One region of the Streptomyces sp. NPDC001530 genome, then DNA from elsewhere that is predicted to be linked to it. Evidence: riboswitches for the same ligand, from Rfam matches in the RefSeq annotation. Region 1 holds a riboswitch; the other holds the start of a gene.
What was found. Region 1 has a riboswitch for glycine ahead of gcvT (glycine cleavage system aminomethyltransferase GcvT). Riboswitches for the same ligand answer to the same signal wherever they lie in the genome.

Region 1 (15,502 bases):
GGCGGCTCACCGGCGGACGCGGCGCCGAGGTGATCTTCGACGCGATCGGCGGCCCCGGCTTCCGCCCGCTGGGCGAGGCGCTCGCCGAGGGCGGCGCGATGGTCGTCTACGGCTGGCTCGACCGGCGCCCGGCCGAGCTGCCCTGGAACTGGCCCCTCACCATCCATACGTACGCCAATTTCACCCTGACCACGACGCCGGGAGGCCGCCGCCGCTCCACCGCCTTCCTGAACGCGGGCCTGCGCGACGGCGGATTCAGGCCGCCGGTCGCCGAGGTCTTCGAGGGACTCGACCGCATCGGGGACGCGCACCGTCTGATGGAGAGCAACGCGCACTTCGGCAAGATCGTGGTGAAGCCCTGATGACGGTCACCCGGATGCCGCACACACCGGAATAGCGAGTGGACCCCCGGGGTTGGTGATCCCCATCAGGAGTATCAACCCTGGAAGGGCCTGTCACTCATGAAGATCGGCATCATCGGCGCGGGCAACATCGGCGGCAACCTCACCCGGCGGCTCACCGCCCTCGGTCACGACGTCTCCGTCGCCAACTCCCGCGGTCCCCACACACTCACCGCGCTCGCCGAGGAGACCGGGGCGACACCCGTCAAGGTCGAGGACGCGGCGCGCGGCGCCGAGCTCGTCGTGATCACGATCCCGGTGAAAGCGGTCCCGAACCTGCCGGACGGGATCCTGGACGGAGCCGCCGAGGGCGTCGCCGTCATCGACACCGGCAACTACTACCCCCAGCAGCGCGACGGCAAGATCGCCGCGATCGAGGACGAGGGCCTCACCGAGAGCCGCTGGACGGCCCAGCAGATCGGCCACACCGTCATCAAGGCCTTCAACGGCACCTACGCCCAGGACATCCTGGACCGCCCCCGGCCGGCCGGCGCCCCCGACCGCATGGCCCTCCCCGTCGCCGGCGACGACGAGGCCGCCAAGCGCGTCGTCCGCGCCCTCATCGACGACCTCGGCTTCGACACCGTCGACGCCGGCGGCCTGGACGACTCCTGGCGCCAGCAGCCCGGCACCCCTGTCTACGGCCTCCAGGAAGGCCTCGACGCCGTGACGAAGGCACTGGCGGAGGCGTCCCCGGAGCGCTCGGCGGACTTCCGGAGCGCCTGAGACCGGACCCGACCGGACCGTCTGAAGCCGGACCGACGGGACTGCCTGAGGCCGGGCGGGCGGGGACCGTCTGAGGCCGGACCGACGGGACTGCCTGAGGCCGGACCGACCGGACCGCCTCAGGCAGGGGCGGACGACCTAGACGATCCGCAGGGGCTGGTGCGGCCCGTCCGGCAACTCGACCTCGACCGAGTCCCCGGGCCGCACCACGCCGCCTTCTCGTACGACACTCATGACACCGGACTTGTAGGCGACCGCGCCGTCACCGTCCCGCCCGACGACCTGCTTGAGCAGCCCCTTCTGGAAGTTGTCGATCTGCGCGCACGGATTCCGCAGCCCGGTGATCTCGACCACGGCCTCGTCCCCGAGGCGCAACAGCGCCCCGACCGGCAGCCCCAGCAGATCGATCCCCCGGGTGGTGACGTTCTCCCCGAGCTCCCCGGGAGCGACGGTGAACCCGGCCTCGCGCAGCTCGTCGAACAACTCCTCGTGCATGAGGTGCACTTGCCGCAGATTCACCTGTGACGGATCCTTCTCCATCCGGAACCGGTGCTTCACCGTGGTCCCGGCATGCACGTCCCCCTCCACCCCGAGCCCGGCGAGCAGTGTGATGCTCTCCCGGTTCGGCTTGGTGAACGCATACGTCCCGTTGCTGCTGACCGCGCTGACCGCCCCGCTCATATCCCGCTCCCCGTTCCGCTGATGGCATGATCACGCCGTGACCAGCGAAATCGTAAGGCCCTTGGTCGGGAAGCGCGCACCTTCGCGCTAGGGGAGCGGTCAGTCGACGTTGGCCCAGTCGACCAGCGCCGCCTTGCTCGCGAAGTCGGCGACATCCTTGTCGAGCGGATCGTCGGTGTACTGGTGGAAGCGCCACTTCGCCTTGATGCGGGGCTTGCCCGCGGTCACGTAGTCGGCGATCCACAGGCCGTCGCCCGCGTACGAGGTGGTGTCGACGTTCAGCCAGTAGTTGCGGTTGGTGTAGAGCACGACCCGGTGACGCGGCCGGAGTTCCTTCACCTTGCGGATGAAGCGGTCCTTCTCCGCGTTGCTGGCGTGGGTGCCCTCTCCGGTCGTCTCCCAGTCGACGGCGAGCAGGTCGCCCGCCTTCTCCGGGGCCTTGCCGACGAAGTACTCGGCCTGGGCTGTGATGTTGCCGGGCCACAGGAAGTGGTAGAAGCCCACGACGCAGTCGCCGTCGCGGGCCGTCTTCACCTGGGCGGCGAGCTTCGGGTTGACGTACGAACGGCCCTCCGTCGCCTTGATGAAGACGAAGGAGAGGCCGTCGGTGTCGTAGGAGGACGACTGGTAGGCGCTGATGTCGATGCCGCGCAGCATGGGGGGAGCCTCCGGAGGTGGGGGTACTGGAGGGGGTGATGTCACCTTTCCCCCGTCTCCCCGGTGTCACCCCTGTTCGGGCGGGTCAGCCCCGGTTGGTGACCGACCCGAGGACGGCCGTCGACTTGGCCGACGAGTCCGAGGCGATCACGCTCGCGGGTCCGCGGCGAGGAGGGGGATGGACTCCTCCAACGTGCCGGGGATCAGCTCGAAGACGACCTTCCCGGTCAACGCGTCCCGTGAGGGCCGGCGTTGGCCTTCGTGGCCGCGTCCAGCGTCGAGTACGTCGAGCCGAGCAGGTCCGACGGCTTGTAGACGATGCTGCCCAGCTTCTGCGACACCAGCGTGCACGTCCCAACTCCCCTTTGCCGCAGCCAAGTCGGCGGCGGCGGGCCGGGCAGGTCGTCCACAGGCGCAGCCCCGTGTCGGTGGCCTCGTCCGGTTCCGCGGTGTCAGCACTCGATGATGTTGACGGCCAGCCCGCCGCGCGCCGTCTCCTTGTACTTGACGCTCATGTCGGCGCCCGTGTCCTTCATGGTCTTGATGACCTTGTCGAGGGAGACCTTGTGGGAGCCGTCGCCGCGCATGGCCATCTTGGCCGCCGTGACGGCCTTGACCGCGGCCATGCCGTTGCGCTCGATGCAGGGGATCTGGACCAGGCCGCCGACCGGGTCGCAGGTCAGGCCGAGGTTGTGCTCCATGCCGATCTCGGCGGCGTTCTCGACCTGTTCGGGGCTGCCGCCCAGGACCTCGGCGAGGGCGCCGGCGGCCATCGAGCAGGCGGAGCCGACCTCGCCCTGGCAGCCGACCTCGGCGCCGGAGATGGAGGCGTTCTCCTTGAAGAGCATGCCGATCGCGCCCGCGGCCAGCAGGAAGCGGACCACGCCGTCTTCCTTTTCTCCTTCGGAGGCTGCGCCCGCCCCGAAGTTGATGTAGTAGTGCAGGACCGCCGGGATGATGCCCGCGGCGCCGTTCGTGGGGGCGGTGACCACACGGCCGCCCGCCGCGTTCTCCTCGTTGACGGCCATCGCGTAGAGAGTGATCCACTCCATCGCGTGGGCCAGCGGGTCGCCCTCGGCGCGCAGCTGGCGGGCCGAGACGGCGGCGCGGCGGCGGACCTTCAGACCGCCGGGCAGGATGCCCTCGCGGGACATGCCGCGCGACACGCACGCCTGCATCACGCGCCAGATCGCGAGGAGACCTTCGCGGATCTCCTCCTCGGTGCGCCAGGCCCGCTCGTTCTCCAGCATGAGGGCCGAGATCGACAGGCCCGTCTCGCGGGTCAGCCGCAGCAGCTCGTCGCCCGTGCGGAAGGGGTACTTCAGGACCGTGTCGTCCAGCTTGATGCGGTCCTCGCCGACCGCGTCCTCGTCGACCACGAAGCCGCCGCCGACCGAGTAGTACGTCTTCGACAGCAGCTCCGCACCCCCGGCGCCGTACGCCCACAGCGTCATGCCGTTCGCGTGGTACGGCAGCGCCTTGCGGCGGTGCAGGATCAGGTCGTCGTCGAAGGAGAAGTCGATCTCGTGGTCGCCGAGCAGACGGATGCGGCCCGCCGACTTGATCTCCTCGACCCGCTCGTCGGCCCCCTCCACGTCCACCGTCCGTGGTGAGGCGCCCTCGAGGCCGAGCAGTACGGCCTTCGGAGTGCCGTGGCCGTGGCCCGTCGCGCCCAGCGAGCCGTACAGCTCGGCGCGTATCGACACCACCGACTCCAGTACGTCGTCGTTGCGCAGCCGCCGGGCGAACATACGTGCCGCGCGCATCGGCCCCACCGTGTGGGAGCTGGACGGGCCGATGCCGATCGAGAACAGGTCGAAGACCGAGATGGCCACGGGAACTCCTCACAACGGGGTGATGCAGGGGGCGGGCGCCGCACACACAACCAGTGTGCGCGGCGCCCCGAGAAATCGTACGTTCCGTACGAACTACTTCAGGCCGGGGTACAGCGGGTGCTTGTCGGCCAGAGCGGACACGCGGGCCTTCAGGGCCTCCGCGTCGTACGACGGCTTCAGCGCTTCGGCGATGATGTCCGCGACCTCGGTGAAGTCCTCGGCCTGGAAGCCGCGGGTGGCGAGGGCGGGCGTGCCGATGCGCAGGCCGGAGGTGACCATCGGCGGGCGCGGGTCGTTCGGGATGGCGTTGCGGTTGACCGTGATGCCGACCTCGTGGAGGCGGTCCTCGGCCTGCTGGCCGTCCAGCTCGGAGTTGCGCAGGTCGACCAGGACCAGGTGCACGTCCGTGCCACCGGACAGGACGTCCACGCCGACGGCCTTGACGTCGTCCTGGACCAGGCGCTCGGCCAGGATCCGCGCGCCGTCGAGCGTGCGCTGCTGGCGCTCCTTGAAGTCGTCCGAGGCGGCGACCTTGAAGGAGACGGCCTTGGCGGCGATCACATGCTCCAGCGGACCGCCCTGCTGACCCGGGAAGACCGCGGAGTTGATCTTCTTGGCCAGCTCGGCCGTCGAGAGGATCACGCCACCGCGCGGGCCGCCCAGCGTCTTGTGGGTCGTGGTCGTGACGACGTGGGCGTGCGGCACGGGGTTCGGGTGCAGGCCCGCCGCGACGAGGCCGGCGAAGTGCGCCATGTCGACCATCAGGTACGCGCCGACCTCGTCCGCGATCCGGCGGAACTCGGCGAAGTCCAGTTGACGCGGGTACGCCGACCAGCCGGCCACGATCAGCTTCGGCTTGGACTCCTTGGCGAGGCGCTCGACCTCGGCCATGTCGACCTGACCGGTCTCGTCGTTCACGTGGTACGCGACCACGTTGTAGAGCTTGCCGGAGAAGTTGATCTTCATGCCATGGGTCAGGTGCCCGCCGTGCGCGAGGTTCAGACCCATGATCGTGTCGCCCGGCTTGAGCAGCGCGAACATCGCGGCCGCGTTGGCCTGGGCCCCGGAGTGCGGCTGCACGTTGGCGTGCTCGGCGCCGAAGAGCGCCTTGATGCGGTCGATGGCGATCTGCTCGACCACGTCGACGTGCTCGCAGCCGCCGTAGTAGCGGCGGCCCGGGTAGCCCTCGGCGTACTTGTTGGTCAGGACCGAGCCCTGGGCCTCCATGACCGCGACCGGAGCGAAGTTCTCCGAGGCGATCATCTCCAGGGTGGACTGCTGGCGGTGCAGCTCGGCGTCGACGGCGGCGGCGACGTCCGGGTCCAGTTCATGCAGGGGCGTGTTCAGAAGCGACATGTTCTACGACCTCTCAGCCGGCGGAAAAGGCGGTGTACTCGTCGGCGGAGAGCAGGTCGGCCGGCTCCTGTGCGACGCGCACCTTGAACAGCCAGCCGCCCTCGAAGGGCGCGGAGTTCACCAGCGACGGGTCGTTGACCACGTCTTCGTTGATCTCGGTGACCTCGCCGTTGACCGGGGAGTACAGGTCGCTGACCGACTTCGTCGACTCCAGCTCGCCGCAGGACTCACCCGCGGTCACCGTGGAACCGACCTCCGGAAGCTGGGCGTAGACGACATCGCCGAGCGCGTTGGCCGCGAACTCGGTGATGCCGACCGTCGAGACGCCGTCCTCGGCGACCGACAGCCACTCGTGCTCCTTGCTGTAGCGCAGCTGCTGGGGGTTGCTCATGGCCTGAATTCTCCTGTACGCGGGGGAGTGCTCGTGAATGGGGGACTGCTGAACCTGCTGGTGAGCAGGGAAGAAGCGCGTGGTGTCGCTTTTGGTTACTTCTGGACCGCGCTCAGTCTCTACTTCTGGCGCTTGTAGAAGGGCAGCGCCACGACCTCGTACGGCTCGTGGCTGCCCCGGATGTCCACGCCGACCCCGGCCGTGCCCGGCGCGGCGTGCGCGGCGTCGACGTACGCCATCGCGATCGGCTTGCCCAGCGTGGGGGAGGGGGCCCCGGAGGTGACCTCGCCGATGACCTTGCCGTCGGCGACGACGGAGTACCCGGCGCGCGGGACGCGACGGCCCTCGGCGATCAGGCCGACGAGCACCCGCGGCGGGTTCTCCTCGGCGCGGGCGGCGGCGGCTTCCAGGGCGGCACGCCCCACGAAGTCGCCCTCCTTCTCGAACTTCACGACCCGCCCGAGCCCCGCGTCGAAGGGGGTCAGCGAGGTGCTCAGCTCATGCCCGTACAGCGGCATGCCCGCCTCCAGGCGCAGCGTGTCGCGGCAGGACAGGCCGCAGGGGACGAGCCCGGCCGGGGCGCCCGCGTCGGTCAGCGCCTGCCACAGCTTCTCGGCGTCGGCCGGGGCCACGAACAGCTCGAAGCCGTCCTCGCCGGTGTAGCCGGTGCGCGCGATCAGCGCCGGGACGCCCGCGACCGTGCCGGGCAGACCCGCGTAGTACTTCAGGCCGTCCAGGTCGGCGTCGGTCAGCGACTTGAGGATGCCGGGGGACTCGGGGCCCTGCACGGCGATCAGCGCGTACGCGTCACGGTCGTCGCGCACGAGAGCGTCGAAGCCCGCGGAACGCTCGACCAGGGCGTCCAGCACTACCTGGGCGTTGGAGGCGTTGGCGACGACCATGTACTCGGCGTCGGCCAGCCGGTACACGATCAGGTCGTCGAGGATGCCGCCGTCCGCCTGGCAGATCATGGTGTAGCGGGCGCGGCCCACGCCGACGGAGGCGATGTTGCCGACCAGCGCGTAGTTCAGGAGAGCGGCCGCCTGCGGGCCGGTGACCGTGATCTCGCCCATGTGCGAGAGGTCGAAGAGTCCGGCCTTCGTACGGACGGCGAGGTGCTCGTCGCGCTCGGAGCCGTAGCGCAGGGGCATGTCCCAGCCTGCGAAGTCGGTCATCGTCGCGCCGAGCGAGCGATGCAGGGCATCGAGCGCGGTGTGACGGGGTGCGTTGCTCATCGGTGGTGCTCCCAAGGCATGACGGCGAGGTCGTTCCTCCCCATCTGTCATCGGAACCTGAGAGGTTCATCACGACCCCGCGAAACGGTGGTCCTGACTTGCACCTTGGGTGGAGCCACTGGTCAGCGGCCCGCTTTTCAGATGTGCCTCGCCCGCGCGGTAACGGGGCCTGAGAGATTCAAGGGAGGGACTTGCTCCTTCGGCGCCCCAGGACGACGTACGTCAGTACGTCACTGGGAACTCTCCCGCGCGGATTCAAGCGGCCGGTATGCAGTTGGCGCGCACATCATTGCACGCATCCGCCCGGCACGGCAGGGGCACCTTTCCCAGCGGCACACAGAGACCTGTAACCGGCCTGTGGCAGTCCACGTACCGAAACGGGAAGCACCGCGCATTACCTTCTCTTTACACTCGACGGGGATGGGACTCCAGACCCAAGGGGAGGACGATCACGGTGAACAGGACCACGGCGTACGCGACGACCTCGGGCATCGCGCTGCCCAAGCAGCCCGGTGCCCCGGCCCGGCAGGCGTGCGGCCCGCTCCCGACGGCCGTCGTCCGCGACCTCAGGGACCGCGCGGGACACAGCCCCCACGGGCTGTACTTCGGGGCCTCGGACCTCGTGGTGGTCACCGGGCTGCCGGGCAGCGGCAAGTCGACGCTGATGCGCCGGGCCGTCACTGGCGCGCGCATCGACTCCCAGGACACCCGCGACCGCTGGGACGACCGGATGGCCCGCTGGCTGCCCTACGCGGTCTACCGCCCCCTCGTCCGCCTCGCCCACTACGCGGGCCTGCGCCGCGCACTGCGCTCCGGCGCCGGAGTCGTCGTGCACGACTGCGGTACGCAGGCCTGGGTGCGCCGCTGGCTCGCCCGCGAGGCCCGGCGCCGGGGCGGCGCGCTGCACCTGCTGCTGCTCGACGTCACGCCGGGCACGGCCCTGGAGGGCCAGCGCGAGCGCGGCCGCGGCGTCTCGCGGTACGCGTTCGCGCGCCACCGCGGCGCGGTCGCCCGGCTGCTGCGCTCCGTCGAGAAGGGCGACCTGCCGGAGGGCTGCGGCTCGGCGGTCCTCATCGACCGGGACGCGGCCGACGTACTGCGCCGGATCGACTTCGGCGGCTGAGCCCACCACGACCGGTCGCAGGAGCCCACTAACCTTGCCAGCCGGAACAGTGGTTCACAGCAGGCGGTAGGCAGACAGATGGACTTCCCCGAATTCACCGAATTCCCGGCACCGGCGCACCCGCACCCGCATCCGCACGGCGGATGGCCGGGCAACGAACTGGAGGAGGTGCTCGCCGCGTCCCTCGGCGTGCCCTCGGCGGGCGCCCGCATCGTCGAGGTCCTCGGCCGCAGCTTCGTCTGGGTGCCCCTGCCGAGCGGCGGCGGTCCGCAGAGCGGCCCGCTCGACCTGCCGACGCTGGAGATCGAGGGCCAGGCGTACGTCCCCGTCTTCAGCTCCGAGGAGCAGTTCCGTCAGGTCACCGGCGGCCACATGTCGTACACCATCGCGCCCGCCGTCGAGTTCGCCCGCGGGCTGCCCCCGCAGGTCGGCATCGCCGTCAACCCGGACGGCGTGGTCGGCGTACCGCTTCCGCCGCTCGTCGTCGCCGAGCTGTGCCGGGCCGGGCGGACCCCGCTGGACGGGCCCGCGAGCGGCGGCCGGGTGCGCCTCTTCGAACCGGACTGGCAGGAAGACCCGGTGGACTTCCTCTCCGCCGCCTCGGCCGAGTTCGCCGGGATCGGCGTCGTCCTGACCGCCCGCCGCTGTCTGGCCGCCATCGAGACCGCCGACCCGGTCATGTTCATCGGCGTGGAACTCTCCCAGTGGGAGGGCGACCTGCGACTGCTTCCCATGGAGGCGCTGGGCCGGGCCCTGAACAAGGTCCCGATGCAGTGGCCGGTGAACCTGGTCCTCCTGGACGTGGCCCAGGACCCGGTGGGCGACTGGATGCGAGCCCAGGTGCGCCCCTTCTACCAGCACGGCCACTGACTGAACGCGCCTCAGGGGGGCGCCCCAAAGGGGCGCGGGGCCGTGACATTCTGCGGCTCCGCCGGGTGGGCGCGACCAGCCACGAACTACCCGCACCCGCGAGGCGACAACAGGTCCCTAGCTCTTCGGCGGTTGCTGACGGCAGCTCCACTTAAGCTGGTTTCATATCCGGGGCAACCTTTCGAAGGGGCGGTATAGGTGAGCGCCAGCGGCACCGCGGCCGGGCAGGTCGAGCACATGCTGCGCCAAGTCACGCCCGGGCGTTACGACGCCTACGAGGCGCTCCTTCGCGCGCTCGCGACCCCCTCGTCCGGCCAGGTCTGGATGCTGCTCTGGCACGGCCAGGCCGGCTCCCCGGACGCCCAGTACGGGAACATGGAGGTGGACGGCTTCGGGTACGCGCCCTGTGTCACCTCCGCCCAGGAGCTCTCGGCCAGCGGCTGGAACCGCTCGTACGAGGTGGTCGACGGCCTCGACGTCGCCCGCACCCTGTACCCCGACCACTTCGGCCTCTGGCTCAATCCGCACGCCCCGGGCGGCGGCGTCGGCATCCCCTGGCTGGACCTGCGCCGGATCGCCACGGGCCTGGAGCGACAGCCCGCGGGCCCGCTCCGGCTCTCCGAACCGGGCATCGAGATCCCGCAGTTCTACGCCCTGCTCACACAGAACGCGCACCGCACGCCCGCCGTGAGATCGCTGCGCCGCGCCTGGGTGCAGCCCGCGCTCGGGTCGCCCTATCTGGCCATCGGCCTGGACGTGTACGACACTTCGCCGCCGGCCGTCGACTCGGTGCGCGCGATGATGCAGCAGTCGATCGGCGCGGTCCCGGACGGGCTGCCCGTCTCGACCGTCGCGATGTCCGACGAGTACGACCCGGTGGCGATGTGGCTGCGGGCCAATGCCCGGCCGTTCTACGACCGCGAGGCGCACGCGGCTCCGGCGCAGGCGCCGATGGCGGGCGGCTACGGTTATCCGCCGGCCCGCGGGGGCTACTGACCCGGGGACCGCGTCCGCTCGGCGGACCCGGACGGTTTCGTCCCGTCCGCCCCTCGCGGCTGACCTGCGGGGGAGCGGACGTAAGGGATGGATGTCCGTATTGGGGATGAAGTGCACTGAAAGAGTGCCCCGTGGTCCCTTTCGACCCAACTGCCCCCCGTCCGCCTCTCGTTACCCACTGTTCGGATAACGGAATCCCCCTAAGAGCATCACGGTTGCGCATACTTTCTCCATCAGGCCTGGCACGTGATCGTGGCGGCACTGAAGACTCGCCCATCAGACATGGGGTCATCGATCCTGTGAGCGAGTGCAAGTCGAAGGATCAGCCGGGAAACCACTCCGCACCATCTGCGGTCCCTCCCGGCATGCAAGTGAACCAAGCCGCAGACAGCGGCGGGCGTAGGCCGGTCACCACCGGTCAGAGGGGTCGGGTCACTGTGACCGCACCGATCGAGACCACCGGGGCGGCAACGGAAGCACAGCCTGAGGCCGTGCTTGCCGGAGTCGACAAGGGGCAGATCGAGGGCCGTTCCCTGGGACAGATCGCCTGGACGCGCTTCAAGCGCGACAAGGTGGCGGTCGCCGGCGGTGTCATTGTCGTGCTGCTCATCCTGGTGGCCGTGCTCGCGCGGCCCATCCAGGCGATGTTCGGGCTGGACCCGAACGCGTTCCACCAGGATCTGATCGATCCCAACACCTCGCTCCCCAAGGGCGACTTCGGCGGGATGAGCGCTGATCACCCGCTGGGTGTCGACCCGAAGTTCGGTCGCGACATCGCCACCCGCATCCTGGAGGGCTCCTGGGTGTCGCTGGTGGTCGCCTTCGGCGCCACGATCCTGTCGAACGTGATCGGCGCGATCATGGGCGTCGTCGCGGGCTACTACGGCGGCCGGGTCGACTCGATCATCAGCCGCCTGATGGACACCTTCCTCGCCTTCCCCCTCCTGCTCTTCGCCATCTCCATCTCCGCCACCCTGCAGGGCGGCGCGTTCGGCCTCGAAGGGCTCCCGCTCCACCTGAGCGTGCTGATCTTCGTCATCGGCTTCTTCAACTGGCCCTACCTGGGCCGGATCGTCCGCGGCCAGACGCTCGCCCTGCGCGAGCGGGAGTTCGTGGATGCCTCCCGGGGCATGGGCGCCAAGGGCCCGTACATCCTCTTCCGGGAGCTGCTGCCCAACCTGGTCGGCCCGATCATCGTCTACTCGACACTGCTCATCCCGACCAACATCCTCTTCGAGGCGTCCCTGAGCTTCCTGGGGGTCGGCATCCAGCCCCCGCAGGCGTCCTGGGGCGGCATGCTCAGGGAGGCGGTCACCTTCTACGAGGTCGACCCGCAGTACATGATCGTGCCTGGCCTCGCCATCTTCGTGACCGTGCTGGCGTTCAACTTGCTCGGCGACGGTCTCCGCGACGCTCTCGACCCGCGCAGCCGCTGATGCCTGCAGTACACCGAGAGCCCATCAAGTTTCCGACAATGGAGGGGAACCCGCCCATCATGCGAAGGTCAGCGCTGGCCGCAGTTGCGGCCATCGGCTCCGCGAGCCTGCTTCTTGCAGGCTGCAGCAAGGCCGATGACAACAAGAACGACGACAACACCAAATCAGCTGGGGCCAACGCAGCGACCAAGGATGTCGTCAACGCCTCCACGAAGAAGGGGGGCACGGTCACTTACGAGCTGTCCGATGTCCCGGACTCCTTCGACCCCGGCAACACGTACTACGCGTACATGTACAACTTCAGCCGGCTGTACGCCCGCCCGCTGATGACGTTCCAGCCCGGCGCCGGCGAGGAGGGCAACACCCTCGTCCCGGACCTCGCCGCGAGCAAGGGCGTTCCGAGCGACGGCGGCAAGACCTGGACGTACAAGCTGCGTACGGGCCTGAAGTACCAGGACGGCTCGGCGATCACGTCGAAGGACGTCAAGTACGCCGTCGAGCGCTCGAACTTCGCGCGTGACGTGCTCTCCCTCGGCCCGAACTACTTCCAGCAGTTCATGGCCGGCGGCGACAAGTACAAGGGCCCCTACAAGGACAAGAGCGCCAAGGGCCTGTCGTCGATCGAGACGCCGGACGACACCACCGTCGTCTTCCACCTGAACCAGGCCTTCCAGGAGTTCGACTACCTGGTCGCGGCGCCGCAGACGGCTCCGGTGCCCCAGGCGAAGGACAAGGGCGTCGACTACGTCAAGAACATCGTCTCCTCGGGTTCCTACAAGTTCCAGAGCTACTCCGAGGGCAAGCAGGCCGTCCTCGTCCGCAACGAGAACTGGGACGCGAAGACCGACCCGCTGCGCAAGCAGTACCCGGACAAGATCGTCGTCAACCTGAAGGTCAACGCCGAGACGATCGACAAGGACGTCCTGGCCGGCGACGCGATCGACCTCGGTGGTACGGGTGTCCAGGCCGCGACCCAGGCCCAGGTGCTCGCCTCCGCCGACAAGAAGGCGGGCACGGACAACACCTACGGTGGCCGTCTCGTCTACATGGCGATCAACACCAAGGTGAAGCCGTTCGACAAGGTCGAGTGCCGCAAGGCCGTGCAGTACGCGATCGACAAGGTCTCGGTGCAGACCGCCGAGGGCGGCCCGATCCGCGGTGACATCGCCTCCACCGTTCTCCCGCCGGACATCCCGGGCTACGAGAAGTCGGACGTCTACGCGTCCACCGGCAGCAAGGGCGACGCGGCCAAGGCCAAGGAGCAGCTGAAGGCCTGCGGCAAGTCGACGATCAGCACGAACATCTCGGCGCGCAGCGACCGCCCGCAGGAGATCGACGCGGCCACCGCGATCATCAACTCGCTGAAGAAGGTCGGCATCAACGCCAGCCTGAAGCAGTACCCGTCGGGCAAGTACTTCACCGACTACGCCGGTGTCCCGAAGTTCACCGAGAAGAACAACATCGGTCTGATCATGATGCAGTGGGGCGCCGACTGGCCGTCCGGCTACGGCTTCCTGCAGCAGATCCTGAACGGCAAGGCGATCAGCCAGTCGGGCAACACGAACCTGTCGCAGTACGACAACAAGGACGTGAACGCTCTCCTGGCGAAGGCGATCGGCACTCAGGACACCACTGAGCGCAACAGCCTCTACACCCAGATCGACAAGCAGACCATGGACGACGCCGTCCTCGTCCCGCTGACCTACTTCAAGGTGCTGCTGGCCCGCCCGCAGAACGCCACCAACGTGGTCTCCACGGCGGCCTTCAGCGGTCAGTACGACTACCTCAACATCGGCACCACGAAGAAGTAGCAGCCCCGGAAGGCAGGTGAAGGCATTGGTGCCCGCGGGCTTCGCGGCCCGCGGGCACCAGCGCCGATCCCCGTGATCTCGTACATCCTCCGTCGGACGGTAGCGGCAGTGATCCTGCTGCTGGTCGTCTCCGCGGTCACCTTCGCCATCTTCTTCCTGCTGCCACGGATGGCCGGCCAGACCGCCGACCAGTTGGCGCAGCAGTACATCGGGAAGAGTCCGTCGAAGGCCGACATCCTCGCGGTCAAGCACAACCTCGGTCTGGACCAGCCCCTGTACGTCCAGTACTGGCACTTCATCAAGGGGATCGTGGGCGGCGCCACCTATAACCTGGGCCCCACCACGGTGCACTGCGACGCACCCTGCTTCGGTTACTCGTTCAAGGACCACGTGGCGGTCTGGCCGGAGCTCACCTCCCGTCTTCCGATCACCCTCTCGCTGGCCGGGGGCGCCGCCGTGCTGTGGCTGATCTCGGGTGTGACGGTCGGTGTGATCTCCGCGCTGAAGCCGCGCTCGTTCTTCGACCGCACCTTCATGGGCGTCGCGCTCGCCGGTGTCTCGCTGCCCATGTTCTTCACGGGCAACCTGGCGCTCCTCCTCTTCACCTACCAGTGGCCGATCTTCGGCCGCACCTACGTCCCGTTCACCGAGAACCCCGCGCAGTGGGCCAACACGCTCTTCCCCGCGTGGTGTTCACTCGCGCTCCTGTACTCCGCCATCTACGCGCGGCTCACCCGCTCGGGCATGCTGGAGACGATGAACGAGGACTTCATCCGCACGGCCCGAGCCAAGGGACTGCGGGAGCGCAACGTGGTGGTCCGGCACGGACTGCGCGCTGCGCTCACCCCGATCATCACGGTCTTCGGCATGGACCTCGGCCTGTTGCTCGGCGGCGCCGTGATCACCGAGACCGTGTTCTCGCTGCACGGCATCGGCGAGTACGCGGTGGATGGCATCACCGACAACGACCTGCCCAAGATCCTCGGCGTCACCCTGCTCGCCGCCTTCTTCGTAGTGATCGCAAATCTCCTGGTGGACCTGCTGTACGCCGCCGCCGACCCGCGGGTGAGGCTCTCGTGACCGAACTGTCCAAGACCGGCGCCGCGGTCGGCGAGCCCGTCTCCGCCCCGTCGGACGCGCCGAGCGCCTTCCTCGAAGTGCGCGACCTCAAGGTGCACTTCCCGACCGACGACGGCCTGGTCAAGTCCGTCGACGGGCTCAGCTTCTCGGTGGAGAAGGGCAAGACCCTCTCCATCGTGGGCGAGTCAGGCTCCGGCAAGTCCGTCACCTCGCTGGCGATCATGGGCCTGCACCGGCTCGGCGCGCGCGGCAAGAACGTCCAGATGTCCGGCGAGATCTGGCTGGGCGGCAAGGAACTGGTGAACGCCGACCCGGACGAGGTGCGCAAGCTCCGCGGCCGCGAGATGGCGATGATCTTCCAGGACCCGCTCTCGGCGATGCACCCGTACTACACGATCGGCAACCAGATCGTGGAGGCGTACCGCGTCCACCACAAGGTCGACAAGAAGACCGCGCGCAAGCGGGCCATCGAGATGCTCGACCGGGTCGGTATCCCCGAGCCCGCCAAGCGCGCCGACAGCTACCCGCACGAGTTCTCCGGCGGTATGCGGCAGCGCGCGATGATCGCGATGGCGCTGGTCAACAACCCCGAGCTGCTCATCGCTGACGAGCCGACGACCGCCCTCGACGTCACCGTCCAGGCGCAGATCCTCGACCTCATCCGGGATCTGCAGAAGGAGTTCGGCTCCGCGGTCGTCCTCATCACTCATGACCTCGGCGTGGTCGCCGAGATCGCCGACGAGGTCCTGGTGATGTACGGCGGCCGGTGCGCGGAGCGCGGTCCGGTCGACACGATCTTCGAGCAGCCGCAGCACCCGTACACCTGGGGTCTGCTCGGCTCGATGCCCCGCATCGACCGGGAGACCTCCGACCGGCTCATCCCGGTCAAGGGCCAGCCGCCGAG
Region 2 (15,502 bases), on a different contig from region 1:
GCGATGGCGCTCGCGCACGACGAGCGGCCCGTGGTGGCCGAGCGGGAGACCAAGTCGGTGTCGGTCGAGGACACGTACGACGTGGACATCCATGACCGGGTGCGGGTCGGTATGGAGGTGCAGCGGCTCGCCGACCGATGCGTGCGGCGGCTGCGCGGGGCCGGGCTGTCGGGGCGGACCATCGTCCTGAAGGTGCGCAGATACGACTTCTCGACGCTGACCCGGTCCGAGACGCTGCGCGGGCCCACGGACGACCCCACGGTCGTACGAGAGGCCGCCGCGCGACTCCTGGAGGCTGTGGACACGACCGGTGGCGTACGACTGCTGGGGGTCGGTGTGTCCGGGCTCGCCGACTACACGCAGGAGGACCTGTTCGCACAGGCGCAGGCACAGGCCGCGGCGGAGCAGCCGGCGGCTCAGGAGCACTCCGCGGACGAGACGTCGGAGGAGTCCGCCGAGGAGCATGTGCCGCCCGCCGAGCGGCGCTGGCCTGCGGGGCACGACGTGCGGCACTCCGAGTACGGGCACGGGTGGGTGCAGGGCAGCGGCCTCGGACGGGTCACCGTGCGGTTCGAGACGCCCTACTCCGAGCCCGGGCGCGTACGGACGTTCCGGATCGATGATCCCGAGCTGGAGCCGGCGGATCCGCTGCCGTTGGTGCCGCGAAGACCCGGGGATGTGCCAGGCGTGTCCGCCGGCGCGTCCGGGAGGGCATAAGCCATTTCGCCGTGACCGCTGAGGCCGGTTCGGCACTGCAAGCCGTCTGTGGCTGGTCGCGCCCACGCGGCGAAGGCGCATGATGGCAGAGCCCCGCGCCCCTGAAGGGACGCGGGGCGGAGCCCAAGGTGTTGCGTCAAGCCTCGTCCGTTCCTGCCAAGTGGCCGAAGTCGCGGTCCGGTGGTGGGGGAGGGGGTCCCACGTCGAGGCCGTAGTGGTGGTAGAGCTGGAGTTCCTGTTCCGGGGAGAGGTGGCGTCCGACGCCGAAGTCGGGGGCGTCCTTGATCAGGGCCCGGTCGAAGGGGATACGCAGGGTGCCCTCGACGAGTTCGCTGGGCTCCAGGGGCACGAAGGCGTCCCTGCTGAACAGGCCAGTGCGTATGGCCGCCCACTCCGGGACCCCGGTCGCGTCGTCGAGGTAGACCTCGTCGATCGTGCCGATCTTGATGCCATTGCGGTCGAACGCCTTGCGGCCGATCAGGTTGCGCGGATCGATGTCGGTCTGCACGGTCCCTCCACTTGGTCGCAACTCATCCGTAAGCACTACAAAAGAGCACATTCAGGAAGGCGGCCACTCGAAGACTCGGGTCTAGTCCTCGCTGGTAGGCTGGCAGGCGGCTGCTGACCCCGTGCGGGAGAGTCCTCCAGACTTCATCGGAGGCGCCGAAGGAGCAAATCCTCCCCGGAATCTCTCAGGCTCACGTACCGCACGGACGAGGTCACTCTGGAAAGCAGGGCGGGTGTCGACGGCTTCCGCTCTCACCGACGGTGAAAACCGGGTCGTCCCTGGACGGGCCGGTGAAACTCTCAGGTTGAGATGACAGAGGGGGAGGCCGTCGGGGTACCCGTGCCGGGGTGCCCCTCGAAGGTCGCGTCAGACCAGGAGGCCTCCGCAATGACCGCCCATCGCATTCCGCTCTCCGAGCTCGAACAGGGAATCCCCTTCGAGCAGCGCCACATCGGGCCCGACTCCGAGGCACGGGCCAAGATGCTCGCGCAGGTCGGTTACGGCTCGCTCGACGAGCTGACGGCCGCCGCGGTGCCGGACGTGATCAAGAACGCCGAGGCGCTGAAGCTGCCGGGCGCGCGCACCGAGGCCGAGGTACTGGCCGAGCTGCGTTCCCTCGCGGACCGCAACCAGGTGCTCGACTCGATGATCGGCCTCGGTTACTACGGCACCTTCACGCCGCCGGTGATCCTGCGCAATGTCATGGAGAACCCGGCCTGGTACACCGCGTACACGCCGTACCAGCCGGAGATCTCGCAGGGCCGCCTCGAGGCGCTGCTGAACTTCCAGACCGTGGTCGCCGAGCTGACCGGGCTGCCGACCTCTGGCGCTTCGCTGCTCGACGAGGGCACCGCCGCCGCCGAGGCCATGGCGCTGTCCCGGCGCATGGGCAAGAACAAGAAGGGCCTCTTCCTGGTCGACGCGGACGCGCTGCCGCAGACCATCGCCGTCATCGAGACCCGCGCCGAGCCGACCGGTGTCGAGGTCGTCGTCGGCGATCTGAGCGAGGGCATCCCGGCCGACATCGCCGCGCGCGAGATCAACGGCGTACTGATCCAGTACCCGGGCGCCTCCGGTGCCGTACGGGACATCAAGCCGCTCATCGAGCAGGCGCACGAGCTGGGCGCGGTCGTCACCGTCGCCGCCGATCTGCTCGCCCTGACCCTGCTCACCTCGCCGGGTGCGCTGGACGCGGACATCGCGGTCGGTACGACGCAGCGCTTCGGTGTGCCGATGGGCTTCGGCGGGCCGCACGCCGGATACATGGCGGTGCGCGAGAAGTTCGCGCGCAGCCTGCCCGGTCGCCTCGTCGGCGTGTCCGTCGACGCGGACGGGCACAAGGCGTACCGCCTCGCCCTGCAGACGCGTGAGCAGCACATCCGCCGCGAGAAGGCGACCAGCAACATCTGTACGGCTCAGGTGCTGCTCGCCGTGATGGCCGGCATGTACGCCGTGTACCACGGTCCCGAGGGCCTGAAGACCATCGCGCGGCGTACGCATCGCTACGCCACGATCCTCGCCGCGGGTCTGACGGCGGGCGGGGTCGAGGTCGTGCACGGCGCGTACTTCGACACGCTGACCGTGCGGGTCCCGGGCCGGGCCGCCGAGGCCGTGGCGGCCGCGCGCGAGGGCGGGGTCAATCTGCACCTCCTCGACGCCGACCACGTGTCGATCTCCTGCGACGAGACCACCACGCGCAAGCAGCTGGGCGCCGTGTGGACCGCTTTCGGTGTCGAGGGCGACGTCGAGGCGCTGGACACGTCGGCTGAGGACACGCTGCCTGCCGCGCTGCTGCGCAGCGACGACTACCTCACGCACCCGGTCTTCCACCAGCACCGCTCCGAGACCGCGATGCTGCGCTACCTGCGCAAGCTGGCCGACCGCGACTACGCGCTCGACCGCGGCATGATCCCGCTGGGCTCCTGCACGATGAAGCTCAACGCGACCACGGAGATGGAGCCGGTCACCTGGCCCGAGTTCGGTCAGCTGCACCCCTTCGCGCCCGCCGAGCAGGCTGAGGGCTACCTCACGCTCATCCGTGAGCTGGAGGAGCGGCTCGCCGAGGTCACCGGGTACGACAACGTGTCGCTGCAGCCCAACGCCGGTTCGCAGGGCGAGCTGGCCGGTCTGCTCGCCGTACGCGGCTACCACCGCGCCAATGGCGACGAGCAGCGCACCGTCTGCCTCATCCCGTCCTCCGCGCACGGCACGAACGCCGCGAGCGCCGTGATGGCCGGCATGAAGGTCGTGGTCGTGAAGACCGCGGACGACGGCGAGATCGACGTCGAGGACCTGCGGGCCAAGATCGAGCAGTACCGCGACGAGCTGGCGGTGCTGATGATCACGTACCCCTCGACGCACGGGGTGTTCGAGGAGCACGTCGCCGACATCTGCGCGCAGGTGCACGAGGCGGGCGGCCAGGTCTATGTCGACGGCGCTAACCTGAACGCGCTGGTGGGCCTCGCCAAGCCGGGCCACTTCGGCGGTGACGTCTCGCACCTCAACCTGCACAAGACGTTCTGCATCCCGCACGGCGGCGGCGGTCCGGGCGTCGGCCCGGTCGGCGTGCGCGCGCACCTGGCGCCGTACCTGCCGAACCACCCGCTGCAGCCTGCCGCCGGTCCCGAGACCGGAGTCGGCCCCATCTCGGCCGCTCCGTGGGGCTCCGCGGGCATCCTGCCGATCTCGTGGGCGTACGTCCGGCTCATGGGCGGCGAGGGCCTCAAGCGCGCCACGCAGGTGGCGGTGCTGTCGGCGAACTACATCGCCAAGCGTCTGGAGCCGCACTACCCGGTGCTCTACACCGGTCCGGGCGGGCTCGTCGCGCACGAGTGCATCATCGACCTGCGCCCGCTGACCAAGGCGACGGGTGTCACCGTCGACGACATCGCCAAGCGTCTGATCGACTACGGCTTCCACGCGCCGACGATGTCGTTCCCGGTGGCCGGCACGCTGATGATCGAGCCGACCGAGTCCGAGGACCTGGGCGAGCTCGACCGGTTCTGCGACGCGATGATCACGATCCGCACGGAGATCGAGAAGGTCGGCTCGGGCGAGTGGGCGGCGGACGACAACCCGCTGCGGAACGCGCCGCACACCGCGGCCGCGCTCGGCGGGGACTGGGAGCACGCGTACACCCGTGAGGAGGCCGTCTTCCCGGCCGGCGTCTCGACCGCGGACAAGTACTGGCCGCCGGTGCGCCGCATCGACCAGGCGTACGGCGACCGGAACCTGGTCTGCTCCTGCCCGCCGCTGGACGCCTACGAGGACTGATCAGCGCTCGGGACGTGAACGCCTACGGGGAGTAATCACCCTCGGACACGCGTCGGGGCCGGTTCGGAGAGTACGTCTCCGGGCCGGCCCCTCGTATGTCTGGGCGGCTTTTCAGGGCCGCCCTGTTGTGTGGCTCAGGCGGCCGTCATCAACGGGCGGTGCGGGTCGATGATCTTGCCGTCCGGCAGGAGCTCACCGGTGTCCTCGAAGAGCAGAACGCCGTTGCACAGCAGGCTCCATCCCTGCTCCGGGTGGTGCGCCACGAGACGGGCGGACTCCCGGTCGGCTGATTCGGCTGACGGACACGGTGGCTGGTGCTGGCACATGGATGGGATCTTTCGCTGGGTTGAGAGGTGAGTGATGGCTGTGGTTTCTGTCCCGCGGCTCGATGTGTTCATGGCCGCCCCCCGTTTGGTGTGTGGTCTGGAACCCAGTGTTGCCCTACGGGCGTCATTCCGCAGGGATTTAGCGGCACCGCTTCTCACAGGTTGATGACGCATCACTCGTGCGGACGGTTCAGTCCAACTGCACTGTCCCTTCGGGTGGTTCGAGGTGGCCGAATGGGGCTAGTCCGGTGGGGCTGAGGTGCGCGTTTCCCTCGTACGAGCGCGCTACGGCCCTGATGAGCGGTCTGCTGTCGCGGGCTCAGACAGCGACGTGCCCCGCGGCCGAATGGGTGGCGGCGGGGCACAGAGGCTGGGCGTGCGCTACGCGGGTGAGCTGAGCAGCGGGGCGGGCGTGACCCGGTGGGTGAGGACCGGCAGCAGTTCGGCGACGCGGTGCGGGCGGTGGGCGGCGATGCCGGGCGGGGCGGGCGCCAACGGGACCAGGAGGTCGGTGGCGGCCGGGTGGCCGGCGGCGCCGTCCGCGGCGCAGTCGCCGTGCAGCCAGAGCGTGAGCATGTAGAGCTCGGGCACGGACAGCAGGCGGGCCTGGTACGACTGCTGCATGCTCTCCGCCTGGCGCATCGCGCGTTCGGTGGCGGTGATGTACGGGCCCTCGAAGAAGCGTGAGAAGGCCCAGCCGTCGGGGGTGAGCATGGTGTCGGCCGCGGCCACCGCGCGGTCGGCGCAGCGGATCAGAAAACGCCACCCGGCGAGCCGGGTGGCGGAGGCGCCCGCGGGAGTGATCCGTTCCAGGACGTGTACGGGCAACGGGAGTTCGGGTGTGACGGGTCCCTGGGCCATACGCAGGGACGGAGTGCGGGCCTCGCGGACAGCGGTGGGGGAACCGAGTGCCGTGAGGACGGTGCGCAGGGCGGGCGCGGGAGCCGGGGGTACGTGCAGCGGCATGGTGGGTCGCCTCTCATTCGACAGGCACGGTGGCGCGAGGGCGGGGGCGGACGACGCTGTCAGCTCTCGGGGTCAGAGGGGCGAGGGGTCAGGATCTGCCGACAGGGTGTGGCCTGCCGTACGTCACCTTGACGACAGGACCAAGACCGCGAGCGCCAACTCTCTGCCTCGTTTGCGGAGTTTATACGACACGTGTTCAGATGATGTTTCGTCTAGCCGTCGTGAATATGAAGAGCAAGGCGGTATTCGGTCGACGAAACGCGAGGTTCATCCCGGTTCTGTGCGGATGCGACGCGATGACCTCGGAATGCTTCGCCGGAGCGGTCGGCCGATTCTCGTCGGCGTTTTTCACGAGATCATGTCGGACGGTAACTTGCGTATTGCACCATGCCCGGTGAATGTGCCCGGGGCCCGAATCCAGCGTAGCGGTCGGCGGGTTCGTGCGGGGCGTTATCGATCGCGTTGCCTGGGCATCATCCCCCGTGACCCGGGACGCCAGGGGCCGGAGCATGGGCCTGCCCATCCGAGGAGGGACACTTCGATGGGGGAGAAGGTCGTGGCAGGGCCGTTCGACCTGTCCGATCGCCAGCGCTACCGCGGCAAGCTCCGGCAGTGTCTGACGGGACTCGAGCGGCTGCTGGAGGAGAAGCGGTTCGATCGTCCGAAGAATCTCATGGGGCTGGAGATCGAGTTGAATCTCGCAGGACCCGACGGCATGCCCCGGATGATGAATGCGCAAGTGCTCGAAAGGATTGCAAGCCGCGATTTTCAAACAGAACTCGCCATGTTCAACCTGGAAGTCAACATAGCCCCCCACCGATTGGGCGGCCGGGTATTCGACCGGCTCGCAGAGGAGTTGCGCACCTCGCTCGCGTACGCCCATCGGAAAGCGAGCGAAGTCGACGCCGGAATCGTGATGATCGGCATTCTGCCGACGCTCGGCCAGGGCGACCTGGTCTCCTCGAACCTGTCGGACGTCGACCGCTACACCCTGCTCAACGACCAGATCGTGGCCGCCCGCGGCGAGGACTTCGCCCTGGACATCGAGGGCGTGGAGCGCCTCGTCTGTACGTCGGGATCCATCGCGCCCGAAGCCGCCTGCACCTCCGTGCAGTTGCACCTCCAGGTCACCCCGGGCCGGTTCGCGGACGTGTGGAACGCGGCGCAGGCGGTGGCCGCCGCGCAGGTCGCGGTGGGTGCCAACTCGCCGTTCCTGTTCGGTCATGAGCTGTGGCGCGAGTCGCGGCCCCCGCTGTTCCAGCAGTCCACCGACACCCGGCCGCCCGAGCTGCAGGCGCAAGGAGTCAGACCGCGCACCTGGTTCGGCGAACGGTGGATCTCGTCGGCGTACGACCTCTTCGAGGAGAACCTGCGCTTCTTCCCGCCCCTGCTGCCCATCTGCGACGACGAGGAGCCGCTGGCCGTCCTCGGCGGCGGAGGCATCCCCAAGCTCGCCGAACTCGTGCTGCACAACGGCACGGTGTACCGGTGGAACCGGCCGGTGTACGGCATCGCCGACGGCGTCCCGCATCTGCGCGTCGAGAACCGGGTGTTGCCCGCGGGCCCCACCGTCACCGACGTCATCGCCAACGCGGCCTTCTACTACGGGCTCGTCCGCGCCCTCGCCGAGGAGGCGCGGCCCGTGTGGACGCGGCTGTCCTTCGAGTCCGCCGCCGCCAACTTCGACGCCGCCTGCCGCCATGGCATCGACGCCCGCCTGGAGTGGCCGCGGCGCGGCCGGTACGGCGGGACCATGCGGGTGGATGCCGTGAACCTGGTCCGCGACGAACTGCTGCCGCTCGCCGCCGCAGGGCTGGACGCGTGGGGGGTCGAGCCCGCCGACCGGGACCTCTACCTGGGCGTGATCGAGGACCGGTGCCGACTGCGCGTCAACGGCGCGACCTGGCAGGCGGCCACCTTCCACCGGGCCATGGAGAAGGGGCTCGGGCGGGATGCCGCGCTGGCAGCGACGACGAGGCGGTACGGCGAGTTGATGCACCTCGGGGAGCCCGTGCACACCTGGCCGGTGGGGCTGCCGGAGCCGGTGCCGTTGGGGTGAACGTGGACCGTTGCGCGTGGGTGCCTAACGGGTTTTCGCCCCCTCCGCCCCTACCCGACCCGTATCTGCCGCCCCCAGAGCCCCGCTTGTCGCGCTTCGCGCGCGTCCTCAAACTCCCCCAAGTTCTCGGCTTCGCTCGAACAGGGGGGACCCCCATGACGGGCTGATCCTCAGCTCTGGCTGCCTGCTTGCACGATGGCCTTGAGGATCACCGAGTGGATCTGGGAAGGGTCGTTGACCTGGTGGCCCGAGCCGCCGGTCGCCTTGGCGATCTGCTCGACCTCCTCCTTGTCGGCGTCCGGGCCCACCGCGATCGCGATCAGCGGCACCGGGCGCTCTGGGTCGGTGAGCTTCTGCAGCTGGGCGACGAGACTGGAGCGCGAGATGCTGCCGGGGTCCTGGTTGACACCGTCGGTGAGGAGGACCAGCGCGTTGAACTTCCCCTTCGCATAGGAGGAGATGGCCGCCCTGTACGCGGCCAACATGGTGTCGTACAGGCCGGTCGCACCGCCGGGCACGGGCTCCAGGGCGCTGAAGGCCGCCGACAGCTTGTCCCGCTGGGTGCTGGTGCCCGTGCCCTCGCGGTCGCCGAGCCGCTCGGTCGGCACGAGCACGCGGTAGTCCTTGTCGCCGTCGAGCTTCGTGGAGAACTTCCACAGTCCGATCTCGTCCTCGGGTGTGAAGGTGGCGAGGGCCTGCAGCAGGGACGCCTTGGTGACGTCCATCCGGGACTGCCCGGTGTCCGGCACCGGCTCGGACATGGAGGAGGAGGCGTCGACGACTGTGGTGATGCGGGCGCTCTGCACCGTGATCGTCCACATGCCGAGGGCTTCCTGGAGTGCCTTCGCCGACGCGGGTTCGGCCGTGGCCTGCGCGTACGGCTGCGGGGAGCTGCCGCCGGCCTCGGTGACCAGCGTGTCCGAGGGGTTCTCGTCGTCCGTGCGGAAGCCGTGCCTCTCCAGGATCCGCTGGGGCTCCGACTCGCCCAGCAGCGTCATGAACCGCAGGGCGGCGCGACTCTGGTCGGTGCTCAGCCGCGGCTCGTCGACCAGCGTGAACGGGTAGTCGAGCTGGGGTGATCCGTCCTTGGGGTAGAAGAGGTCGAGCCCGTCGCCGCTGTCGGCCGCGGAGTTGTGCGTGAACGCCGCCTGTTCGGAGAGGATCAGCGCCTGGTTGCGCTTCGGGTTGCTCTGCTCGGTGCCGGAGGAGTCGCGGGGGAGTGTGTCCAGGACCTGGCTGTCGCTGTCGGATGTGCGCTGCGAGAGGGCCTTCGCCAAGGCGGCCGCCTGGGTGTCGCCGCCCTTGGTCTGCGCTGCGGCGGTGCTGAGCTGCGTCAGCGCGAGTAGACCGGTCGCGCTGCGCGTCGGGTCGGCCGCGCCGAGCTTCAGCCGGTCGCTCGTCATCGTCGCGCCGGCCAACTCGGTCCAGGTGTACGTCTTCTTGGGCCATCCCAAAAACTTCGCGGCCGACGGGACCATCGCGACGCCGACGGGCGAGTACGCGATGTTGCCCGCGTTGGTCACCTCGGTCGCGGCGCTGTCCGCGGTGACGCGCTGCACCCACACGTCGGAGTCCGGTACCCACACCTGGACGTCGGTGTTCTTGCCCGACCGCAGCGCGTCGGTGACCTTGTACGACTCGCGCGCGGTCACGCTGACGTCGAGGCAGCGGCCGTCGGAGGTGATGTTGTGCTTGCGGGCGTGGTCGGCGGTGGCCCTGAGGGCGGGCGCCACGTCCGGCGACGCGGCGACCTTGAGGCGCACGGCGTCGTCCTGGCAGGAGGCACCGAAGGAGAGCAGGCCACCGCGGACCGCGGCCGCCGTGCCCGCCGCGACCGTCAGTACGAGCACCGTCGCGATGGCCACGTTGCGACGGCGCGCGCGGGGACGGGGGTCGGTGGCGCCCGCCCCGTACTCGTCGGGCAAGCTGTGACGTCCCATGACGTGGTGCCCCTCCCTGCTGAGCCTCGAGCCGTGAGACAGCCGTAAGACAGACAAAGGGGAGGTACGCCCCGTACGGCGGCGGTCCCCCAACGGCCTGTCGCGCACGATCTTCGTAACTTCTTTCGAGACCCTAGCGGGGCGAAGATGGGGATGAGGCGGGATTACTCAACTGGAGGCGGGAGTGCAGGTGGAGGCGGGGTCGGTGGCCGATTCTTTTCCGAAGGAGCGGCTGTCACGACGGATTCTGCGGGACGAGACGCTGCTCGTCCTGGGTCTCTCGCTCGGTGCGAGCGGGGTGTCCGCGCTGATCAGCTTTGTCGGATCGGTCACCAAGCCGGGGGGTCTCAAGGACCAGGCGGCCACCCTCAACGCCTCGGCCGCGCCCGGCCGCCCCTGGCTTGATCTCGCCTGGCAGTTGTTCGGCATCGCGTCCGCTCTGGTGCCGGTTCTGCTGGTCGCGCACTTCCTGCTGAGGGAGGGTGAGGGGCTGCGCGTGATCGGTTTCGACCGCACGCGGCCTTGGCCGGACCTCGGGCGCGGGGCGGCGATCGCGGCGGTGATCGGCAGCACGGGCATTGCCTTCTATCTGGCGGCCCGCGGGCTCGGCTTCAACCTCACCGTGGTGCCGGAGGCGCTGCCCGGCGTGTGGTGGAAGTACCCGGTGCTGATCATGTTGGCCGTGCAGAACGCCGTGCTGGAGGAGGTCATCGTCGTCGGGTATCTCCTGCGCCGGCTCGGCCAGTTGGGCTGGACGCCGGGCACCGCCCTGATGGCGAGCTCGGTGCTGCGCGGCTCGTACCACCTCTACCAGGGCATCGGCGGGTTCGTCGGCAACATGGTGATGGGCGTGGTCTTCGTCCTCCTCTACCGGCGTTGGGGGCGGGTCGGGCCGCTCGTGGTCGCGCACTCGCTGCTCGACATCGGGGCGTTCGTGGGGTACGCGCTGCTGGCGGGGAAGGTGGGGTGGCTGCCGACGGCGTGAGCGGTGCGGGCCGGTGCGGTGGGGCGGGGGCAGCTTCTGAAGGGGCGTACGAGATGGTCGTACGCCCCTTCTGTGCTGCTACGCGAGCGGGCTGCTGCGTGACGTACTGCTACCTGAGCAGTGCTGCTGCGCGAGCTGTGCTGCTGCGCGAGCCGTGCAGTTACGCGAGCAGCTCGCCGTCGATGACCGTGACCGCGCGGCCCGTGAGGAGGGTGCGGTCGCCGCGCAGCTCGGTGCGGACAAGGCCGGAGCGCGGGGAGGCCTGTAGGCCGGTGAGGTCGGAGCGGCCGAGGCGCTCGGACCAGTAGGGGGCGAGGGCCGTGTGGGCGCTGCCGGTGACCGGGTCCTCGTCGATGCCGACGTTCGGGAAGAAGCAGCGGGAGACGAAGTCGTAGCCCCGGGAGGGGTCTTCTGCGCGGGCGGTCGCGATGATGCCGCGCTCGGAGTAGCGCGCGAGGGCCTTGTGGTCCGGGGCGAGCCCCAGGACCGTCTTCTCGTCCGCGACTTCGATCACCAGGTCGCCGATGTTCGGACCGGTGTCGAAGGCTGCGCGCGGCTCGGCGCCCAGTGCCTCGGCGACGCCGTCCGGGACCTCGACCGGGGTGAGCGGCGCGGTCGGGAAGTCCAGCGTGATCGAACCGTCCGCGTGGGGTGTGGCGATGAGGACGCCGCTGAGGGTGGCGAACCGTACGGGCCCCTGGTGGGCGCCCGTGGTGTGCAGGACGTGCGCGGTCGCCAGCGTCGCGTGCCCGCACATCGCGACCTCGGTGGCGGGGGTGAACCAGCGCAGCGCCCAGTCGGCCTCGCCGCCCTCGGGGAGGCGGTGGGCGAACGCCGTTTCGGCGTGGTTGACCTCGACGGCCACGTTCTGGAGCCAGGCGTCGTCCGGGAAGGCGTCGAGGAGGAGGACCCCGGCCGGGTTGCCGGCGAAGGGACGGTCGGTGAAGGCATCGACGATTCGAATCCGCATGGCCCGACGCTAGCCGCCGCGCCGAGCCGCTGCACAAGGCCAATTCCGGTGAGCTGGACCGGTTACCGCCTCACTCGACCCGGCTGTCCTTCGTCAGCGGCCGGACCTGGCTCCGACTCGACCTGGCTGTCTTTCGTCAGCGGCCGGACCAGGGTCTCGACGGCGACGGGGCGTCGGGGGTGACCAGGGCGAGCATCGCGTCCCGCACGACGTCGAGCGACCTTGTGCACATCCTGCTCGCCGGCGACTTGCGCAGGTCCTGCTTGCTGGCGAATGGCGCTCGCCCAGTCGTCTACGGCGTGGCCGACGCCTCAGGACGTGTGTCGACTAGAGCGGCGTGATGCTCCTGGCGGTTTCCGACGGTGCCTCCGTTGTCGCTCGTGCGTCGGTGTGGCCCTCCAGCTCGAAATCCACGTCCACGACGCCCTCGACCGCGCGGATCAGGCGGGCGGCGACGGGAACCAGGGACGTGTCCCGGATGCGGCCGACTAGCTTCACGACTCCGTCGTTCACCTCGACCCGTACGAGCGATGCCGGCGTGGGGAAGAGGTAGGCCACGAGTTCGCGCCGGACCTCCTCGGCGATCTCCTCGTCGTTCCGCAGGAACACCTTGAGCAGATCCGCCCTGCTGACGATGCCCTCCAGCATGCCCACCTCGTCGACCACGGGAAGCCGCTTGACCTTGGAGTGCGCCATGGTCCGTGCGGCTTGGGCGAGCGTGGCGTTCGCACGGGTGGTGAGGGCCGGAGACGTCATGAGTTCCCCCGCGGTCACCGCGCCGGCCTTCGCCAGGTCGGACAGCCGCCGCAGCTGCGTGTACCGGTCGGGGCCGCCGTCGTGGAACTCCTCCTTGGCCAGGAGGTCGGCCTCGGAGACGACGCCGACGACGCGGCCCTTGCCCTCGAGGACCGGCAGGGCGCTGACCCTCCAGTCCTGCATCATCCGCACGATCTCCTTGAAGGTGGCCCCGCGGCCGACGGCGGCGACCGTATGGGTCATGACATCGCTGACGATGTGCGGGGTGCCGTGCATGGTGACTCCTTCGTCGCTTCGGCTTGCCCGGACCTGCTCAGACGACGCTGCCGGCACCGTACGGGGCGTACAGGTCCAGAAGCCGGGTCCTGGTGGAACGGAGACGGTGGGCGAGTACGTCGCCGACCCACTGGGCGACGGCCTGACCCAGGGCCTGGTCCTCCTGGCACATCGCACGGACGGTCGCGGCGTCGAACTCGTACGCCCGGACCGGAGTCGTGGTCTCGGCGCCCAGATGCCAGACGTGCGGTGCGAACAGCCAGGACCAGCCGACGAGTTCGTTGTGCCCGAGGGTCTGGATGACCGCCGCGCGACGGCCGGGCACGTGCATGTCGAGATCGATCGTGCCGGTGCGGATGATCCAGAACCGGTCGGCGCGGGCCCCCTCCTTGAAGAGCCGTGTGCCTTGCGGGAAGGACACTTCCCGGGCGGTGCGCATCAGCCGCTGCCAGTGCTCGGCGGGCAGCGCGCGCAGCATGCTGGGCGTGGGGGTGGGAATCATGGCGTGCCTCCCGGTGGGGCGTACGAACTCCAAGGCCAGCGTCTGCCCGCGCCCCACGGGAGACCATGGGCCACCCGGCCCAATGATCAGGCCACTCGGCTCCGTCGCGGAGACCTCCGGCACCCCGTGCCGACGCCCGTCCCGCTGTTCCATGAAGGCGTGAAACGACCCCGGACAGAAGGGGGTGAGCACCGTGGGTCAGCCGCCCACCGCCACGCGTGCACACGAGTCGCTCGGCACGCTCGAGCGGCCCCTGGCGCACTGCTGAGGCGTCGGAACAGGCGGTACTTGACCGAGGAGACCCGTGATGACGGACGATGCGCTGAGCCCAGCCCGGTCCACGCCCTGCTCGCGGACGGCACCACCGTGTGCATCCGTCCTGTGGCACCGGGCGAAAACGAGATGACCGAGCCGCCCGTCACCGTGCACGCGGGCGAGACCATCGCCGAAGCCGCCCGGACGATGGCGCAGCGGCGCGTGGAGCGACTGCCCGTGCAGCGACTGCCCGTGCTGGACGTGTCGGACCGGTTCGTCGGCATCGTCACGCGGCGCGATCTGCTCCAGGTCTTCCTGCGGCCCGACGCGGACATCCGCGCCGGAGTGATCGAGGAGGTGCTGGTGCGCACGCCGTGGCTGGTGCCTCGGACCATCGACGTCTCCGTGGTGGAGGGCGGTCACTTGTCCGGCCCCATGGAGCGCAAGAGCGAGACGGAGATCGCCGTCTCCATGACCCAGCAGATCGACGGCGTGGTCGCTGTGGTCGACGAGACTCACCTACCGGCTCGACGACTCCCGCCTGCGGCCCGACGAGCAGGCGCTGCACGGAGTCGCCGACGACTGGCTGCGCAAGCTGTGAAGGGAGGCGGACAGCCATGCACGGCAGCGTGCTGGTCGCTTACGGAACGACCAACGGATCCACGGCACGGATAGCCGAGGTCATCGCCGACGTCCTTCGCAAGGACGGGCTCACGGTCGAGGCGCGCCCGGCCGGGTCGGTGACGAGCGTGACGTCGTACGACGCCGTGGTGGTCGGAGGCGGACTGTACGCCGGGCGCTGGCAGAAGGACGCCCGCCGCTTCGTCCGCCGCCACCGTGCGGGACTGGGGCGGCGCCCGCTGTGGTTGTTCAGCAGCGGCCCGCTCGACGCCTCGGCCTCCGAGCGGGACATCCCGCCCGTACCCGGTGTGCGGCGGGCCATGACGCGGCTCGACGCCAGGGAACACGTCACCTTCGGCGGCTGCCTCGATGAGGGCGCGAAGGGGCGTGTCGCCCGGATGATCCTCCGCTCCGGGAAGGGCGGGGACTTCCGGGACTTCACGGCGATCGAGGAGTGGGCGGCCCGCATCGCCGGAGACCTCGAAGACCTCGAAGACCTCGGACTTGGAGACCTCGGAGAGGGACGGCAAGGGACGGCGTGACGACCGTCGGGGTCCCGGTGCCGCCGGGACCCCGGTCCCGCGATCACCCTCGTCAAACGCGGCCGACCACGGACTACCGAACTACGAAGACACGACTACGACGGCACAACGGTGACGGGGCACTTGGCATGCCGCAGCAGCTTCTGTACGACGCTGCTCGGCTCGCTGCGGGACCGCCGACCGACCACGACGAGTCCGGCGTGGGCGGAGTCGCGGATCAGGGCCTGGGCCGGGGTGAACAGGACGACGTCTTCGAGCACCTCCACCTCCGGGTATTTCCCGCGCCACGGCCGCAGCACGTCGGAGAGGAGCTGCACCTCGTGGTCCTCCCAGGTGGCGCGGTCCTCCTCCGGTATGCCGAAGGGGAAGTCCGCGGCCCTGGGGGGAAGCGCCCACGCGTGCAGCACATGGAGCCGCGCACCCCGTATCCGTGCGGTGTCGAAGGCGAAGTCGATCGCCGCTTCCGCCGGGTCGTGGGCGTCGACACCGAGCGTGACCCCGTCGTACGCGGTACGGCGGCTCCCCGACGGGGCCCTCTCGGCAACGATCACTTCTTCCATGACAGTCCGCCTTCCTGGCACAAGGGGGAGGCCCTTCCCGCCCACCACCGTGGCGCCCGTGTCCGAGCCTGCGCAGGGGCCGAACGGACCTGGGTGGAGGCATGAGGGCCCGGATTACCGAGCGGCGCCGATACCGGGCCCTCAAGGTGGTACTCGGCGGACAGCGGCACGAATTCGTCGCCCTTCGGGCGGCCCGACGAGAGGAAGTGACGGGCCATGGCCGCACAGGCACCGTCGAACGCGGTA

Region 2: linked by a shared signal. The riboswitch ahead of gcvP (aminomethyl-transferring glycine dehydrogenase) and the one ahead of gcvT (glycine cleavage system aminomethyltransferase GcvT) in region 1 are both predicted to bind glycine.

Annotation. Positions count from the first base shown of each region.
Region 1 is NZ_JBIAVS010000013.1:3,735-19,236, forward strand. It holds gene ACFY0T_RS26280 (zinc-dependent alcohol dehydrogenase family protein) at 1-362, shown strand, start outside; partial or broken gene ACFY0T_RS26285 (NADPH-dependent F420 reductase) at 399-1,127, shown strand; gene ACFY0T_RS26290 (MOSC domain-containing protein) at 1,266-1,808, opposite strand; gene ACFY0T_RS26295 (glycoside hydrolase family 25 protein) at 1,908-2,465, opposite strand; gene ACFY0T_RS26300 (L-serine ammonia-lyase) at 2,918-4,300, opposite strand; gene glyA (serine hydroxymethyltransferase) at 4,394-5,656, opposite strand; gene gcvH (glycine cleavage system protein GcvH) at 5,670-6,047, opposite strand; gene gcvT (glycine cleavage system aminomethyltransferase GcvT) at 6,167-7,282, opposite strand; glycine riboswitch at 7,430-7,540, opposite strand; gene ACFY0T_RS26320 (AAA family ATPase) at 7,731-8,405, shown strand; gene ACFY0T_RS26325 (enhanced serine sensitivity protein SseB) at 8,484-9,275, shown strand; gene ACFY0T_RS26330 (enhanced serine sensitivity protein SseB C-terminal domain-containing protein) at 9,474-10,271, shown strand; gene ACFY0T_RS26335 (ABC transporter permease) at 10,709-11,707, shown strand; gene ACFY0T_RS26340 (ABC transporter substrate-binding protein) at 11,746-13,518, shown strand; gene ACFY0T_RS26345 (ABC transporter permease) at 13,591-14,598, shown strand; gene ACFY0T_RS26350 (ABC transporter ATP-binding protein) at 14,595-15,502, shown strand, end outside.
Region 2 is NZ_JBIAVS010000010.1:365,068-380,569, reverse strand. It holds gene ACFY0T_RS22805 (DNA polymerase IV) at 1-717, shown strand, start outside; gene ACFY0T_RS22800 (PRC-barrel domain-containing protein) at 854-1,225, opposite strand; glycine riboswitch at 1,340-1,435, shown strand; gene gcvP (aminomethyl-transferring glycine dehydrogenase) at 1,613-4,498, shown strand; gene ACFY0T_RS22790 (DUF5999 family protein) at 4,633-4,824, opposite strand; gene ACFY0T_RS22785 (hypothetical protein) at 5,206-5,790, opposite strand; gene ACFY0T_RS22780 (glutamate--cysteine ligase) at 6,332-7,849, shown strand; gene ACFY0T_RS22775 (substrate-binding and VWA domain-containing protein) at 8,020-9,789, opposite strand; gene ACFY0T_RS22770 (CPBP family intramembrane glutamic endopeptidase) at 9,974-10,774, shown strand; gene ACFY0T_RS22765 (PhzF family phenazine biosynthesis protein) at 10,935-11,744, opposite strand; gene ACFY0T_RS22760 (CBS domain-containing protein) at 12,072-12,776, opposite strand; gene ACFY0T_RS22755 (Crp/Fnr family transcriptional regulator) at 12,814-13,278, opposite strand; partial or broken gene ACFY0T_RS22750 (CBS domain-containing protein) at 13,681-14,134, shown strand; gene ACFY0T_RS22745 (flavodoxin domain-containing protein) at 14,151-14,696, shown strand; gene ACFY0T_RS22740 (universal stress protein) at 14,792-15,256, opposite strand; gene ACFY0T_RS22735 (helix-turn-helix domain-containing protein) at 15,473-15,502, shown strand, end outside.